Regions from separate parts of the Streptosporangium sp. NPDC005286 genome, predicted to be linked through region 4. Evidence: riboswitches for the same ligand, from Rfam matches in the RefSeq annotation. Region 4 holds a riboswitch; each other region holds the start of a gene.
What was found. Region 4 has a riboswitch for cyclic di-AMP ahead of ABZU75_RS11885 (hypothetical protein). Riboswitches for the same ligand answer to the same signal wherever they lie in the genome.
Positions count from the first base shown of each region.

Region 1: it holds a riboswitch for cyclic di-AMP, as region 4 does, so the genes downstream of both, ABZU75_RS06480 (NlpC/P60 family protein) here and ABZU75_RS11885 (hypothetical protein) in region 4, are expected to answer to the same signal.
Region 2: it holds a riboswitch for cyclic di-AMP, as region 4 does, so the genes downstream of both, ABZU75_RS05075 (C40 family peptidase) here and ABZU75_RS11885 (hypothetical protein) in region 4, are expected to answer to the same signal.
Region 3: it holds a riboswitch for cyclic di-AMP, as region 4 does, so the genes downstream of both, ABZU75_RS16315 (hypothetical protein) here and ABZU75_RS11885 (hypothetical protein) in region 4, are expected to answer to the same signal.

Region 1 covers NZ_JBEXGU010000011.1:494-3,794, forward strand. The annotation lists gene ABZU75_RS06475 (LuxR C-terminal-related transcriptional regulator) at 392-592, shown strand; gene ABZU75_RS06480 (NlpC/P60 family protein) at 790-1,752, opposite strand; cyclic di-AMP (ydaO/yuaA leader) riboswitch at 1,845-1,992, opposite strand; gene ABZU75_RS06485 (amino-acid N-acetyltransferase) at 2,328-2,981, shown strand; gene ABZU75_RS06490 (RDD family protein) at 3,081-3,301, shown strand, end outside.
Region 2 covers NZ_JBEXGU010000008.1:21,237-24,537, forward strand. The annotation lists gene ABZU75_RS05065 (NlpC/P60 family protein) at 1-72, shown strand, start outside; gene ABZU75_RS05070 (class I SAM-dependent methyltransferase) at 145-843, shown strand; cyclic di-AMP (ydaO/yuaA leader) riboswitch at 1,187-1,346, shown strand; gene ABZU75_RS05075 (C40 family peptidase) at 1,558-1,980, shown strand; gene ABZU75_RS05080 (hypothetical protein) at 2,228-3,067, shown strand; gene ABZU75_RS05085 (M48 family metallopeptidase) at 3,279-3,301, shown strand, end outside.
Region 3 covers NZ_JBEXGU010000037.1:30,242-33,542, forward strand. The annotation lists gene ABZU75_RS16305 (DeoR/GlpR family DNA-binding transcription regulator) at 1-166, shown strand, start outside; gene galT (galactose-1-phosphate uridylyltransferase) at 163-1,242, shown strand; cyclic di-AMP (ydaO/yuaA leader) riboswitch at 1,315-1,451, shown strand; gene ABZU75_RS16315 (hypothetical protein) at 1,506-2,429, shown strand; gene ABZU75_RS16320 (response regulator transcription factor) at 2,541-3,047, opposite strand; gene ABZU75_RS16325 (LacI family DNA-binding transcriptional regulator) at 3,100-3,301, opposite strand, start outside.
Region 4 covers NZ_JBEXGU010000023.1:69,205-72,505, forward strand. The annotation lists gene ABZU75_RS11880 (DUF4253 domain-containing protein) at 35-835, shown strand; cyclic di-AMP (ydaO/yuaA leader) riboswitch at 1,239-1,390, shown strand; gene ABZU75_RS11885 (hypothetical protein) at 1,626-2,603, shown strand; gene ABZU75_RS11890 (hypothetical protein) at 2,731-3,102, opposite strand; gene ABZU75_RS11895 (roadblock/LC7 domain-containing protein) at 3,115-3,301, opposite strand, start outside.

The DNA of each region.
Region 1 (3,301 bases), on a different contig from region 4:
CGATTTTCCCGGGGAAAAACGGGTGGCTCGCTTCCACCGAGGATGCGACCCCGCGGGTGCGCGCCGCCGCGGCGGTTCCGGCGAAACCTTGTTCTGCCAGGACTTCTGTTGTCGCAGCCAGGGGGGCACCTGCAGGCTCGTGCGGGGGCACGGTCGTGACTTAACCCCAAAGGCACTGACATATCATGAGTACTTCACGTAGCACCTAGTATGTCAATAGTGGGCGCGCGCTATGAAGAGTAGAACTTGACGACCTTTGAACAAGGCGTTTACCGTTCCTGGCGGACGGTATTCATTTCCGGCGTCTCGCGCCCGGTTTCCAGAGTGGGGGGAGTGACTCTTGATGGCATATCCAGAAGTGGATTCTCGCCATGGCGACAGCCCCCTGGGCATGAGTGATATCGGTCTCAGCGACGACGACCTCGTGCTGCTGGCTGAACTCGCCAAGGGCGTCACCGTCGACAGGGTGGGCCGCCGCCTCGATATCAGCGGCCGGACCGTCAGGCGCAGGCTCAGAGGCATCTGCGACCGCATCGGTGTCGCCACGGCGATCGAGGCCGTGGCCTGGGCGGCCCGCCGCCGCCTGATCTAGACCCTGCCCCTTGGCTGCCCTGCCCACCGCGGTCAGACGGCGCCTCACCGCGTTGCCGTCGTCACCGCACCTGCGGGCACCGTCCGAGGGGCGCAAGTCTGCGGGGTGCCCGTCTGACCGGCCCTCGGCACGGCAGGATTCGCCGCCCGGCCCAGGGCCGGGCGGCTCGCGATCCGTGACCGGCCCGGCTCAGCCGCTCAGTCGGAGATCCGCACCCCGCCGGCGAAGGGCCGGTTGTCGATCGTGGCGATGTGGATGACGTCACCCGTCCGGGGCGCGTGGACCATCAGGCCCGCGCCGATGTAGATCCCGACGTGGTGCAGGTCGCTGTAGAAGAAGACCAGGTCGCCTGGGCGCAGGTCGTTTTTGGAGATGTGGGTGCCCGCGGTCCACTGGTTGCCGGTGTAGTGCGGCAGGCTGATGCCGACCTTCTGGTAGGCCCACATGACCAGCCCGGAGCAGTCGAAGGAGTTGGGGCCCTCGGCGCCCCAGACGTACGGCTTGAGTTGCTGGGTGAGCGCCCAGCGGGCCGCCTCCGCCGCCTTGCCGCTGCCCACGATGGGCACGTCGACCTTCACCCGGGCACCCCTGTTGCTGACGGCCCTGGTGCGCACCTCGCTGAACAGGTCGCTCTCGACCCGCGCGACCAGTCGCTCGATCTTGCTGCGCTTGCCCTCGATCTCCTCCAGGAGCACCTTGACCTCTGAGGTCCTCGCCTTGGCGCTGGCCTGTGCCCGCTCGGCGGCCTCGATCGCCCGGCCGACCTGGGCGACCTCCTCGCTCTGCTGCTGCTGGAGGGCGTAGTTGGTGGTGGCCTGGTCGAGGAAGGTGTCGGGGTCGGTCGCCTGGGTGAAGGCGAGTCCGGAGTTCAGGCCGCCGGACATGTAGTTGCTCTGCGCGAGGAGGGTGGCCTTGGTGCGCCGGGTTGCGAGCTCCGACTCGCTCGTCGCGAGGGTCTTCTTGGCGCTTTCCGCGGCTCGCTGGGCCTGCTTGAGCCTGACCCGCTCGCCGTTGTACTGCTCGGCGAGCGTGCCGATCTCCTCGTGCAGCTTCTCGGCCTGCTTGGCCAGTTGCTGGAGGCTGGGCTCGGGATCCGCCGTGGCCGAGACCAGGGGGGTGCCGAGGGTCATGATGGCGAACGCCAGGCCGATGACCGCCATGCGGCGACTCCGCCTCCGCGGCGCGCGTTCTCGACAGCGGGCGTCGCCGCCCGCGTGCTCTCCTGCGCGGTCGCGCATGCGCTTCACCAACGGGCTCCTCTCCTCGGCCGCCTACCGGGTTAGCTGACGGGTTCGGGCCGGAGGCAGCCCTACCGGGTGCGCCGGTGGCACTCGGATTCACCCCGAAGGACGTGGTGGGTCCCCGGTTCCCCTGGTCGGGAGATTCGGCGGGTCAGGCTTTTACGTCTCTGACATCGAGCACGGAGATTAGTGCACTCGTGGTTCCTGCTCAACCAGAACTGCGAACTCAGTAGAGGTTTCGCAACTGAAATGTCACGGAAAGATCACATGCCAATATGATCAACATGGCCATTACGCTGCCTTTGCCTTCCTCGCGGCGGGCGTGGCGTGGGTCTTCCCAGGTCCGGGACCGTGCCAAAGATGAGCTGCGACACATTGGAGGCGTCGTGCGCCCAGCGTGGTAATCCAACTACCAAGGGTCATGTGATGCCCCCGGGGCGAGAGTTAAGGATGAGCCGTAATTGAAGGCCGGAGAGGACGTACGCTGATCGGTCATGGAGCAGCTTGCGGAGCATTCTCCCGTGCCGTTCGCGAATCCCGGGAAAGAGGGGGAGCAGCGAACCGGATCCGAGGGAGAGGAGCGGGGGTCACCCGCTCCCGGCGCCACCCCGGCGGTCACGGTCCGCCGCGCCCGCACCCCGGACGTCCGTGCCATCAGGCGGCTCGTCGACACCTACGGTGGAGCCGGCCCGCGCCTGCTGGAGAAGGCCACCGTCACCCTGTACGAGGACATCCAGGAGTTCTGGGTCGCGACTGACGCGGAGGGGATAATCCTCGGCTGCGGGGCGCTTCATGTTCTCTGGGAGGATCTTGCCGAAATTCGGACCGTTGCCGTCGATCCGACCCGCAGGGGAATGGGAATCGGCCATCGGATCGTCTCGGTGCTCATCCGCACGGCCGCTGAGCTGGGCCTGCGCAGGGTCTTCTGCCTGACCTTCGAGGTCGGCTTCTTCGCCCGGCACGGATTTCAGGAGATCCAGGGCACACCCGTCGCCCCGGAGGTCTACGCCGAACTTCTCGCCTCCTACGACGAGGGCGTCGCGGAGTTCCTCGATCTGGAGCACGTCAAGCCCAATACCTTGGGAAACACCCGGATGCTGCTGCACCTGACACACGAGCCCGACTCTGATGACTTTAGAGATGACTGACTGGAAAGGTGACTGTTGATTCCTATGTCGATACCTTGTGCAGCAGCAAGCATGTGCGTCTGACATTTGCCACATGCGCAGTCTAAGTGAGGTGACGCGGTGAGCAACGGACAGCCGCCGTATCCACAGGATGATCCCGAGCGCAGTCGCACACCTTCGGGACAGCCGGATTACGGGCAGCACAACCAGGGTCGAGCCCCTGGCGAACTCGACCCCGACGTGACGATCATGGGATATCGGTCGGAGGGATCGCAGCCGAACACCGGCCCGGGGGTGGCCCAGCCCGGCTATGGTCAGCAGGGCTACGGCCAGCAGCAGGG
Region 2 (3,301 bases), on a different contig from region 4:
ACCGGCGACGTCGTCAAGGTCGTCCCGCTCTCGGCCTACGGCCGTCGCCTCGTCGGAGCCGTCCGCCCCTGACGCGCGGTGCGCGGGTCCCGGCGGCCGGAAAACCGGGTGCGTCGCGCGCGGTGGCGCTGCCAGCATCGGAACATGATCACTTCATGGATGCTCGACGAACTCGCCCATGCCGGTCCCGAGCACCTCGACGCCGCGTTCGTCGCCGGGTTCGACCGCAAGCAGGGCAGGCCCGATCCGGGGGAGGACCTCGCCGCGCTCGCCGGGCGCGGCCTGGGGGAGACGGCGACGGTCGTGGAACTCGGCGCGGGGACGGGGCAGTTCGCGCTGGCCGCGGCGCGGCGGTTCCGGCGCGTGGTGGCGGTCGACGTCTCCCCGGCGATGCACGACTTCCTGACCGTCCGGGCCGCCGAGGACGGCCTGGCCAACCTCGAATGCGTGCGGGCGGGCTTTCTCTCCTACGAGCACGCCGGGCCACCCGCGGACGCGGTCTACACCCGTCACGCCCTCCATCAGCTCCCCGACTTCTGGAAGGCGGTCGCACTCGACCGCATCGCGCGGATCGTACGACCGGGGGGCGTCCTGCGCCTGCGCGATCTGATCTTCGATTTCCGGCCGGCCGAGGCCGACGCCGTGCTCGGCCGCTGGCTCGACGGCGCGGCCGACGATCCCGCGCTGGGTTATACCCGCGAGGACTACGCCGAGCATCTGCGCACCGAGTACAGCACCTTCCGGTGGCTTCTCGAGCCGATGTTCGACGCCGCCGGGTTCGAGATCGTCGAGGCGGACTTCAGGGAATCGATCTACGGCGCCTACACGTGCGTCCGGCGCTGACCCATGCTCCGCGGCGGGAGAGGGCGCCCTCGCGGCTTCAACCGTGAATTATGGCAAATGTGATGAACATTACAGAAATCGCGATTTGTCGGGCGTGATTCCGGGGGTGTGACGAGAGTCATATCTCAATAGCATAAATGGCCATTAAGCAGGGGTAACAGGAAGATCACGAAGGCTTATTGATCTTCTTGTTTGGCGAATGCTTTGCCGAAGGTTGGAGATCGGGGTAACTTCTGGCCTCGCGACGTGCAAGCCATGCCGTCGCGGTGAATGTCGGTCTTCGGGCCGGTGTCCCTATAGAAATCCAACCGGCCGCCGTTCCCCTGCCGGGGACGGACCTCATCACGGCGGCCCGCCGAATCTATGCAGCCAGGAGGCATGGAACCGGGGACCCAAAAGGCCCGACACAGCGTGGCCAGGGGTGAATCAGCGCATTTGCGCCGTAGGGCATCTTCCAAGCCCGAACCCGTCAGCTAACCCGGTAGGCATCAGTGGAAGCACCAAGGAGAAATCCTGTCTACCACCCCGTGTAACACCCGTCTGTCGCGCCTTTTCCGCCTTTCCCTCGGCGGCATCGCCCTCACCCTGACCGCCTCAGCCGGAGCGGTCACCCTGGGGCCGACGGCGGCCAGGGCGACGACGGACAGCACCCCTGAGATCCTGGTCAACACCGCGGCCGGAGTCTCCGAGCAGGCCGAGAGCACGAAGAGAACCGTGCCCAAGGCCAAGGCCGGTACCAAGGTCAAGACCAAGATGAGCAGGGCGGCCCTGCAGAAGGTTCGGGCTCGCAAGGCCGTCTCGACGGCCAAGAAGCAGGTCGGCGATCCGTACCGGTGGGGCGCCTCCGGTCCCGGCGCGTTCGACTGCTCGGGGCTCGTCAAATACGCCTGGCGCAAGGCGGGCGTGTCCATTCCCCGGATCACGCACAGCCAGTACCGGGCGATCAGGAAGAAGGTCTCGTGGAGCCACCTGCGCCCCGGTGACCTGATGTTCTTCAGCGGAAAGGGCCACGTCGGCATGTACGTCGGCAAGGGCAGGATGGTCCACTCGCCGAGCAGCGGCAAGACGGTCCGGATCGTGAAGCTGGAGGGGTACTACCGGTCCTCCTTCGCCGGAGCGGTCCGGCCCGGAGCCTGAGCAGGGGCGTCGGCCCCGTTCCTCACATGTGCGGGGACGGGGCCGCTCCGTTTCCGGCGAAGGCCGCGAGCGCGTGGCCGGCGGCCTGGGCCGGCGCGGATCCGCGCTACCGGATCACGTTCCGCTCCGGCGGCAGAACGCGGCAGGTCAGGGCACGCTCGCGCCCCGGCGGGCACTCCCGTGCGGGCCTTCACCTCCGGCCCGAGGGCCGGAGCGCCGGTCCACGTTCCGCTAGCATCACATCGTTATGTCCGTCCCGAAGGGGCGCCGCACCGTGCTCGCCGGGATGCTGGCGCTGATGAGCGTGGGCCCGTTGGCCGGGACGGGTCCTCTCCTGGCCGGAGCCGGCCCGCTTCCTCACGACCCTCTCCACCGCGCCGGAGAACTCCCCGTCGACCTTCGCGACCTGTGGCCCGGTGCCGCCGTCGTCGTCCGGGGCGAGCACTCCCTCGTGATCGGCCACGACGTCGCGCCCGCCGTCCTGCGGGACCTGGCCGCCAGGGCCGACCGGGCCCGCCGCGCGGTCGCGGCGATCTGGGGGCCGGTCCGAGCGATGATCCTGTTCCCCGCCACCGACGCCGAGGCCGCGGCACTCGCCGGAGCGGAGAGCACCCGGGGCCTGGCCGCGATGGCGACCGCGGACCGGGTGATCGTCCTGCCCTCGGGCTACGCGAGGCTCAGCACGACCGGCAGGGACGTGGTGATCACGCACGAACTCGTGCACGTGGCCACCGGCGCGACCCGTGGCGGCCGGGTGCCGATGTGGCTGTCGGAGGGCTTCGCCGACTACGTGGGCTACCGCGATGCCGGGATCCCGGTGCGGACGGCCGCCGCCGAGCTGGCCGCCGAGGTGCGCGCCGGAGTCCTGCCCGCCCGTCTCCCCGGTCCCGCCGACTTCGCCCCCGGCGCCCCGCGGCTCGCGCAGGCGTACGAGGAGGCCTGGCTCGCCTGCCGGTTCATCGCGGAGCGCTTCGGCGAGAAGGCTCTGGTGAGGCTCTACGGTGGCGATGTCACCGGCACGCTCGGCCTGTCGCCTGCCCAACTCACCGTGGCGTGGCGTGACTACCTCGAAAAGGAACTCGCCTGACATCCTTGTGTCCTTTCCCGGTCCAGGGCTCACCTGGCGGATCTCGCCGTGGCGAGGAGTGGTCGGCGGGTGCCTCGCGAGGCACGGGAGGGAGCCGCGGCGTGCCGCGGTGACCGGTGACGACTCGGCGAGGCGCCGTCCGGCCGACCGCGGCAGGCAGAAGATCCAAAGGACGGGGCCCCGGGTTCGGGCTCCACGCTGGAGGTGTTTGATGACGCTGAGCACGACGGACGC
Region 3 (3,301 bases), on a different contig from region 4:
CAAGTGGGGCACGGTCGGCATCAGCACGATCGCCGAGCTGGCCCAGGCCCACATCGTGGTCACCGACTCCGGCCTGGCCGAGGAGGCCCGCGAGGAGCTCGCCGCCTCGGTGGGAGAGCTGATCATCACAGAGCCACAGCAGGAGAGCGAGAGCGTCGGCCGATGAAGCGTACGATCACCCACCTGGCCGACGGCCGGGAGCTGTTCTACTTCGACCGCCGCGACGACACCGACCGCGGAGCGGTCGACAGCCGCGACCTGCCGCCCCGCCCCGCCGCCTCCGAGTTGCGTTACGACCCGCTGACCGAGGAGTGGATCGCGGTGGCCGGACACCGCCAGGGCCGCACCTTCCTGCCCCCGGCCAGCGAGTGCCCGCTCTGCCCTTCCACCTCCGGCAACCTCACCGAGATCCCCTCCGCGGCCTACGACGTGGCGGTCTTCGAGAACAGGTTCCCCTCGTTCTCCACCTATCTGGGCGACTATCAGCAGGTTGGCGGGTTGAGTGAGGTCCGCCCCGGGATCGGCCGCTGTGAGGTGGTCTGTTTCACCGCCGAGCACGACTCCTCATTCGCGATGCTCCCCCCCGAGCAGGTGGAGCTGGTCATGGAGGCCTGGATCGACCGTACGGCGGAGTTGTCGGCGATGCCGGGCGTGGAGCAGGTGTTCTGTTTCGAGAACCGGGGAGCAGAGATCGGCATCACCCTGGCCCACCCGCACGGCCAGATCTACGCGTACCCCTACGTGACCCCGCGCACCAAGCTGACCCTCGGGGCGGCCGGGCGCCACCGGGAGCGGACCGGCGGCAACCTGTTCGCCGACGTGCTCGCCGCGGAGCGGGAGGCCGGGGTCCGGGTGGTGGCCTCGAACGAGCACTGGACGGCGTTCGTCCCGGCCGCGGCGCGCTGGCCGGTGGAGGTTCACCTCTACCCCCACCGGCAGGTCCCCGACCTGGTCGGACTGGAGCCCGCGGAGCGCGCGGCGTTCGGACCGCTCTACACCGACGTGCTCCGCCGCCTCGACGGGCTGTTCGGCGTGCCGATGCCCTACATCGCGGCCTGGCACCAGGCGCCGGTCAACACCGGTCGCGACCTGTCGTACGCGCACATGGAGCTGTTCAGCATCCGCCGCGCGCCGAACAAGCTGAAATATCTCGCCGGCTCCGAGTCGGCCATGGGTGCCTTCGTGAACGACGTACTGCCCGAGGAGGCAGCACACCTTCTGCGCTCTGTTGTCACGAACTAATCACCAATTGGTCTCGTCTTGAAGTCGCGTGACCCTGTGTTTACCACTACTATCCTTCCCACATCGGCTGCAACAGCCGATATGCCTAATCCCAGGCGCATCGCCCGGGAGCCGGGGAACCACCGCACCTGGGGTGAAACCACTTCGGTGGAAGGGCGTTCTCCAGCCCGAACCCGTCAGCTAACCCGGTAGGCGGAAGGAGAGGAGAGTTCGTGGCGGCCCCGTCCCCCACGTTCCGTCGGCATGCGGCTCTGGCCCTTTGTTTGAGCCTGGTCGCCACGTTCACCCTCGGTGCCCCCACCGCGGGAAGCGCGGAACCCAAGCCGACCGAGGCCAAACTCCGCGCCGAGCTGGCCAAGCTCGGCAAGAAGGTCGACGGGCTGATCGAAGCATACGCGGCCAAGCGCGAGTCCCTCAAGAAGGCACAGAAGGCCGAGGCCGTCGCCAAGCAGAACCTGGCCAGGGCCTCCGACCTCTACGCCAGGGCGGAAAAGCAGGTCGACTCCATAGTCCAGCTCCGCTACCAGAGCAGCATCGGAGGGCTGCCCGCGCTGCTGTTCGCCGACGACATGGGTGGAGCAGCGGTGATGGAGCAGCTCACCGCCCAGCAGAGCGCGCACCTGCAGGGCTTCGCCGAGAGCTTCGAACGCAGGAAGAGGGCGACCGAGACGGCCGCCAGGCTCACCGACGAAATCGGTGAGGAGGCCAAGGAGATGCAGACCCAGCGTGACGAGGTCGAAGATCTGATCAAGGACATCAAGAACAGGCTCGACCAGCTCGCCCCCGTCGGCTCCGGGCGCCGCGCCGACGGCAGCTGGGCCCCGCAACTCCCCACCGGCGCCGACAACATCACCGACCGGACCCGGATCATGCGTGAGGCCGTCAAGAGACGCTTCAACCTCCCGTACGCCGTCGGTTGCTACCGGTCCGCGAACGACGGCGGCGAGCACCCCCTCGGCCGCGCCTGCGACTTCATGATGAGCACCGGCGGCACGATGCCCTCAGCCGCCAACCTCCGGCTCGGCGACGAGATCGCCGCCTGGGCCATCAAGAACAAGTCCAAGCTCGGAGTGAAGTACGTGATCTGGCGCCAGCGCATCAACCACGGCTCCGGCTGGAGAACCATGTCCAACCGCGGCGGCATCACCGCCAACCACTACGACCACCCGCACATCTCGATGTACTAGAAGGGATGCATACACGAGCTGAAATGATGTTCGTGTCGGTAGGTGATCACGCAGAGGCAGGCCGCCGGTTCGGGAAGGCCTGACCGCGGCTGGGGCCGGCGAGCTTGGTGATCATTGCGGCGACGGGTTGACGAGCCTGCCTTCGTAGGCGGCGATGACGAGCTGAGCCCGGTCCCGGGCGTGCAGTTTGGCCAGGAGTCGGCCGATATGGGTCTTGACCGTGCCGACGGTGAGGTGCAGGTGCTCGGCGATCTCGGAGTTGGACATTCCCCTGCCGATGAGGGTGAGCACCTCGCGCTCGCGCTGGGTGATGTCGTCGAGGTCTCGCGCGGCCGAGGCGGGGTGGGGGCGTCGCAGGAATTCGGCGATGAGCCGACGGGTGACGGTGGGCGCGAGCAGCGCTTCGCCGGCGGCGACGACTTTGATGGCGGCCAGGAGCTCGGTCGCCGTGGCGTGCTTGAGGAGGAAGCCGCTCGCACCTGCCCGTAGCGACGCGTAGACGTATTCGTCCTGATCGAACGTGGTGAGGATCAGTACGCGGATGCCGGCGTCGGCCGGGTCGGCACAGATACGCCGTGTCGCCTCGATGCCGTCCATGTCCGGCATCTTCACGTCCATGAGGACGGCGAGACGGGCACGCGCCACCCTCCGGTGGGCGGTCGTAAGCGGGTCAGTTGCGGCCGGTGGAGCCCTCGGGTGGGGCGGGGGCGGTGGAACCGCGTACCACCAGTTCGGTGGCGAGTTCGACGTGGTGGGAGTCGACTCGTTCGCCTGCCGCCAGGCGCAGGGCCGTGCGTACGGCGACGCCGCCCATCTCTCGCAGCGGCTGGCGTACGGTGGTCAGCGGGGGCGAGGCCATACAGGCGACCTGG
Region 4 (3,301 bases):
CGAGGGTGGGAGGCTTCCGCCAGTTCTGGGCCAGTTGTTCGCTGACGAGGCCGACGGGAGCAGCGGGGGCGAGGGCCGGAGGCTCTCGGTGGACCTGCCACCGGGTGACGTGGTGTGGCCCGACCCCGGTTACGCTCAGCTCTCCTTTCGTCGCCGTCCGGCGTTCTGGCTCAGTGAGGTGGCCGTCTCAGGTGAGTACTGGGCACGGCTGCGGGCGCAGCACGAGCACTCCGGCCTGTGGCCGGTGCTGCTGGAGGACTCGGTGCAGCCCTGGTCGGCCGGTCAGATCGCCCCGGACACCGCCGTCGAGATCGACAACTACCACGCCGCCGCGTTCATGGGCGAGGTCTGGTCCGACTGGATCGCCAAGGCTCACATCGACCAGCTCGAAATCCTCGCCCCCTTCGGAGTCGAATGTCCGGGTCCGGCCCCGGCGGGAAGGCTCGCCGCCGATCCCGGTGTGGTCGCCGACTGGTACGCGGGCCTGGTGGCCGAGCGCAGGACCCCGCTCGGACTCGTCGCGGTCGAGCGCGGGGCCGACGCCCTCGCCGTCATGGGCTGGCAGGGCGCCCTGAACCACAACGAGTGGATGGTCCCGCTCGCGGCGGTGGTACGGAGCTGGGAGGACAGGTTCGGGGTGCGGCTGGTCGGGATGGGGTTCAACACCCTCGACCTCAGCGTCGCCGCGCCCCCGACGACCTCGGAACACGCCCTGCACGTCGCCGCGGAGCACTGGACGTTCTGCCCCGACAGCATCATCCAGGGCGCGGGGAACCTCATCGACTACGCCGAGCAGATCAAGGGCAGGAACGCCTGGTCGTTCTGGTGGGACTGAGCTCGCCCGTCGTGGGTCCCCCTTCGTCGAGGGAGGGCTTCCTCGGAGAGCGTGTATTCCCCAATGTGGACCTTTGAGGGTGATCTACCTCGGGGATGGTCTCTCCCCGGGCGTGGAAGGGCTTCGGGTACGGGGCGCGGGGTGTGGATCACCCTCGCGCGACTGGGCTCCTCGTGGGCGCGGAAGGCCCTCGGATACGGGTCTCCGGGGTGTGAAACCCGAGATCGGCAAGACGTTCTCGCTGGTAGGGCGGTTGTTGGTGGGACGGGGTCTCCGATGGGCTTCTCTTGAAGCTTGTAGGTAGATCTTCTGGGGTTTTCATGACATTTGCTTTGCTTTGTCCGGTTTCGGTGGGTAGTGTCCACGGATATCGGTTGGCGACCTGCCCTTCACAAGAGGGAGCGGCCGGCCGACGTCGAATCCCACCGGGCCCGCAGGGTCCAGGGAACCGGGGAACCACTTTCCCGGGGTGAATCCGCCGCGAATGTGCGGCGGTAGGGCAACTCCATCGCCCGAACCCGTCAGCTAACCCGGTAGACGAGCTGGAGAGGAGATCCCCCTCATGGATCACCGCGTCACCGCGTCGGTGCCCGCCCTGCCCGTGCCGACCACCTGAACTTCATCTCCGTCCTTCGTCGCCGCGCCTGAGCGCGGCACCTGGACCGTGCTCCGCGTAGCGATCCGCTGATCTCGCCACGCCGCTTTTCCGAAGAGCGCGTCCCCGCCAGTGCACCCCTTGCCGTGTGTCGCAGCTGGCTGCCCCGTTCCCTCGTGAAAGAGCCCCTTCTTCATGCATCTCCCCTTTGACCTGCCCAAGAACGGTCTGATCAAGAACCTCTCGTACAAGAACCGTCTCATCACCGCCGCCCTCGTCGGCGCGAGCGTGCTCGTCTCCGGCGGCGTCGCCTCCGCGCTGCCCGCCTCCCCCGCCTCCGCCGCCCCGGCCTCCGCCGCCTCCCCCGGCACGGACACCGAGGTGGCCGCCAACGAGGTCGTGCTCCTCCAGGGCTCGACCAGGGCCTCCTACTTCTGGGACGACTCCTCGGGCCGGGCCGGCGACACCGGTCTGCCGGCCAGTGGCAAGCCGATGCAGAAGGGCATGATCGCCAGCCCGAGCTGGCCCCTGTTCACCGAGGGCTACGTCGTCTACAAGGGCAAGAAGGCCAAGTTCTTCGTCGGTGACCGCGGTCCCGGCGTGCCCTCCAACGTGGGCGTCATGATCGACCTTGACGCCAAGACCTTCGCCGACCTGACCGGTGGCCGGTTCAACCCCGGCACGCTCGGTGTGGACGGTAACGGCGGCATGGGCCACATCGACGTCAAGTACGTGGTCACCAAGTGGGGTGACGGCGTGGGCAAGAAGAACCACCCCGTGGCGTTCTCCACCGGTGCCTGGCGTTACCGGGACGCGAACCCGGCGAAGCCTCCGCAGACCGTCCTGGTCAAGGACGAGCAGTCCAAGAAGGCTGTGAAGACCCAGCAGGTGAGCCAGACGTTCGCCAAGCCCAAGATCATGTCCGAGCCCCTCACCGCGCCCGGGGCGATCGTCGCCGCCAAGCCGATCGCCCTGTCCGGCGCCGATGCCAAGGCCGCCGAGCAGGGTGTCCGGGACCTGGCCGCCACCGCCCCGGTGGCGGCCGCGACCCCGGCCGGGCCCTCCGCCACCACGGCCGCCACCCTGGCCCTGGCGGGAGTGCTCGCCGCGGGCGGTGCCACCTACCTGGTCGCCGGCCGCCTCCGCCGCAGGGCGGTCGCTGAGGAGAGCTGAGGCCCGGCGCGATCTCCGGCCGTCCCGCACCGACGCGATCGATGAGCTCACCGCCCCGGTAACGCCCGGGCGGTGAGCTCCTGCCGCGGCCCGTGCCCTTTCTGAAAGGGCACGGGCCGCGGCAGGATCAGACCTCGAGCCTCTCCTCGATGCCGCGCAGGACGTGCCGCGCGAGCGCGAGGTTGGCCCGGTTCCGGTCGAGGGCCATGTAGATGAACAGGCCTTTGCCGCTCCGGCCGGAGAGCGGGCGGATCACGTGGTACTGCGTGCCGAGCGTGATGAGGATGTCCTCGATGCCGTCCTTGAGACCGAGCGACTCCATGGTCCGCATCTTGGCCTTGACGACCTCGGTGTTACCCGCGGCCGCCACCTGGAGGTCGAGATCCTTGGAACCGCCGAGCGCGCCCAGCGCCATCCCGCTGTTGTAGTCGACGATGACCGCGCCGATGGCGCCGTCGATCGCCATCATCTCCTTGAGAGAGATGTCCATGTTGCCCATTTCTGTCTCCGATCACTGGGTTATCGACATGCGCGAGGTGATGGCGGCCAATCTGGCCGCCGTCTTGCGACCCTCCAGCCGGAGCAGCCCGAGGTTGGTCCCCGGGCGTGCCAGGACTGTGAGGACGATCTTGGGTCCGGCGGCGTAGCAGGCCGCGTAGCCGTTGGTGCCGGAGATCAGCGTCTCCTCGAAGGTGCCC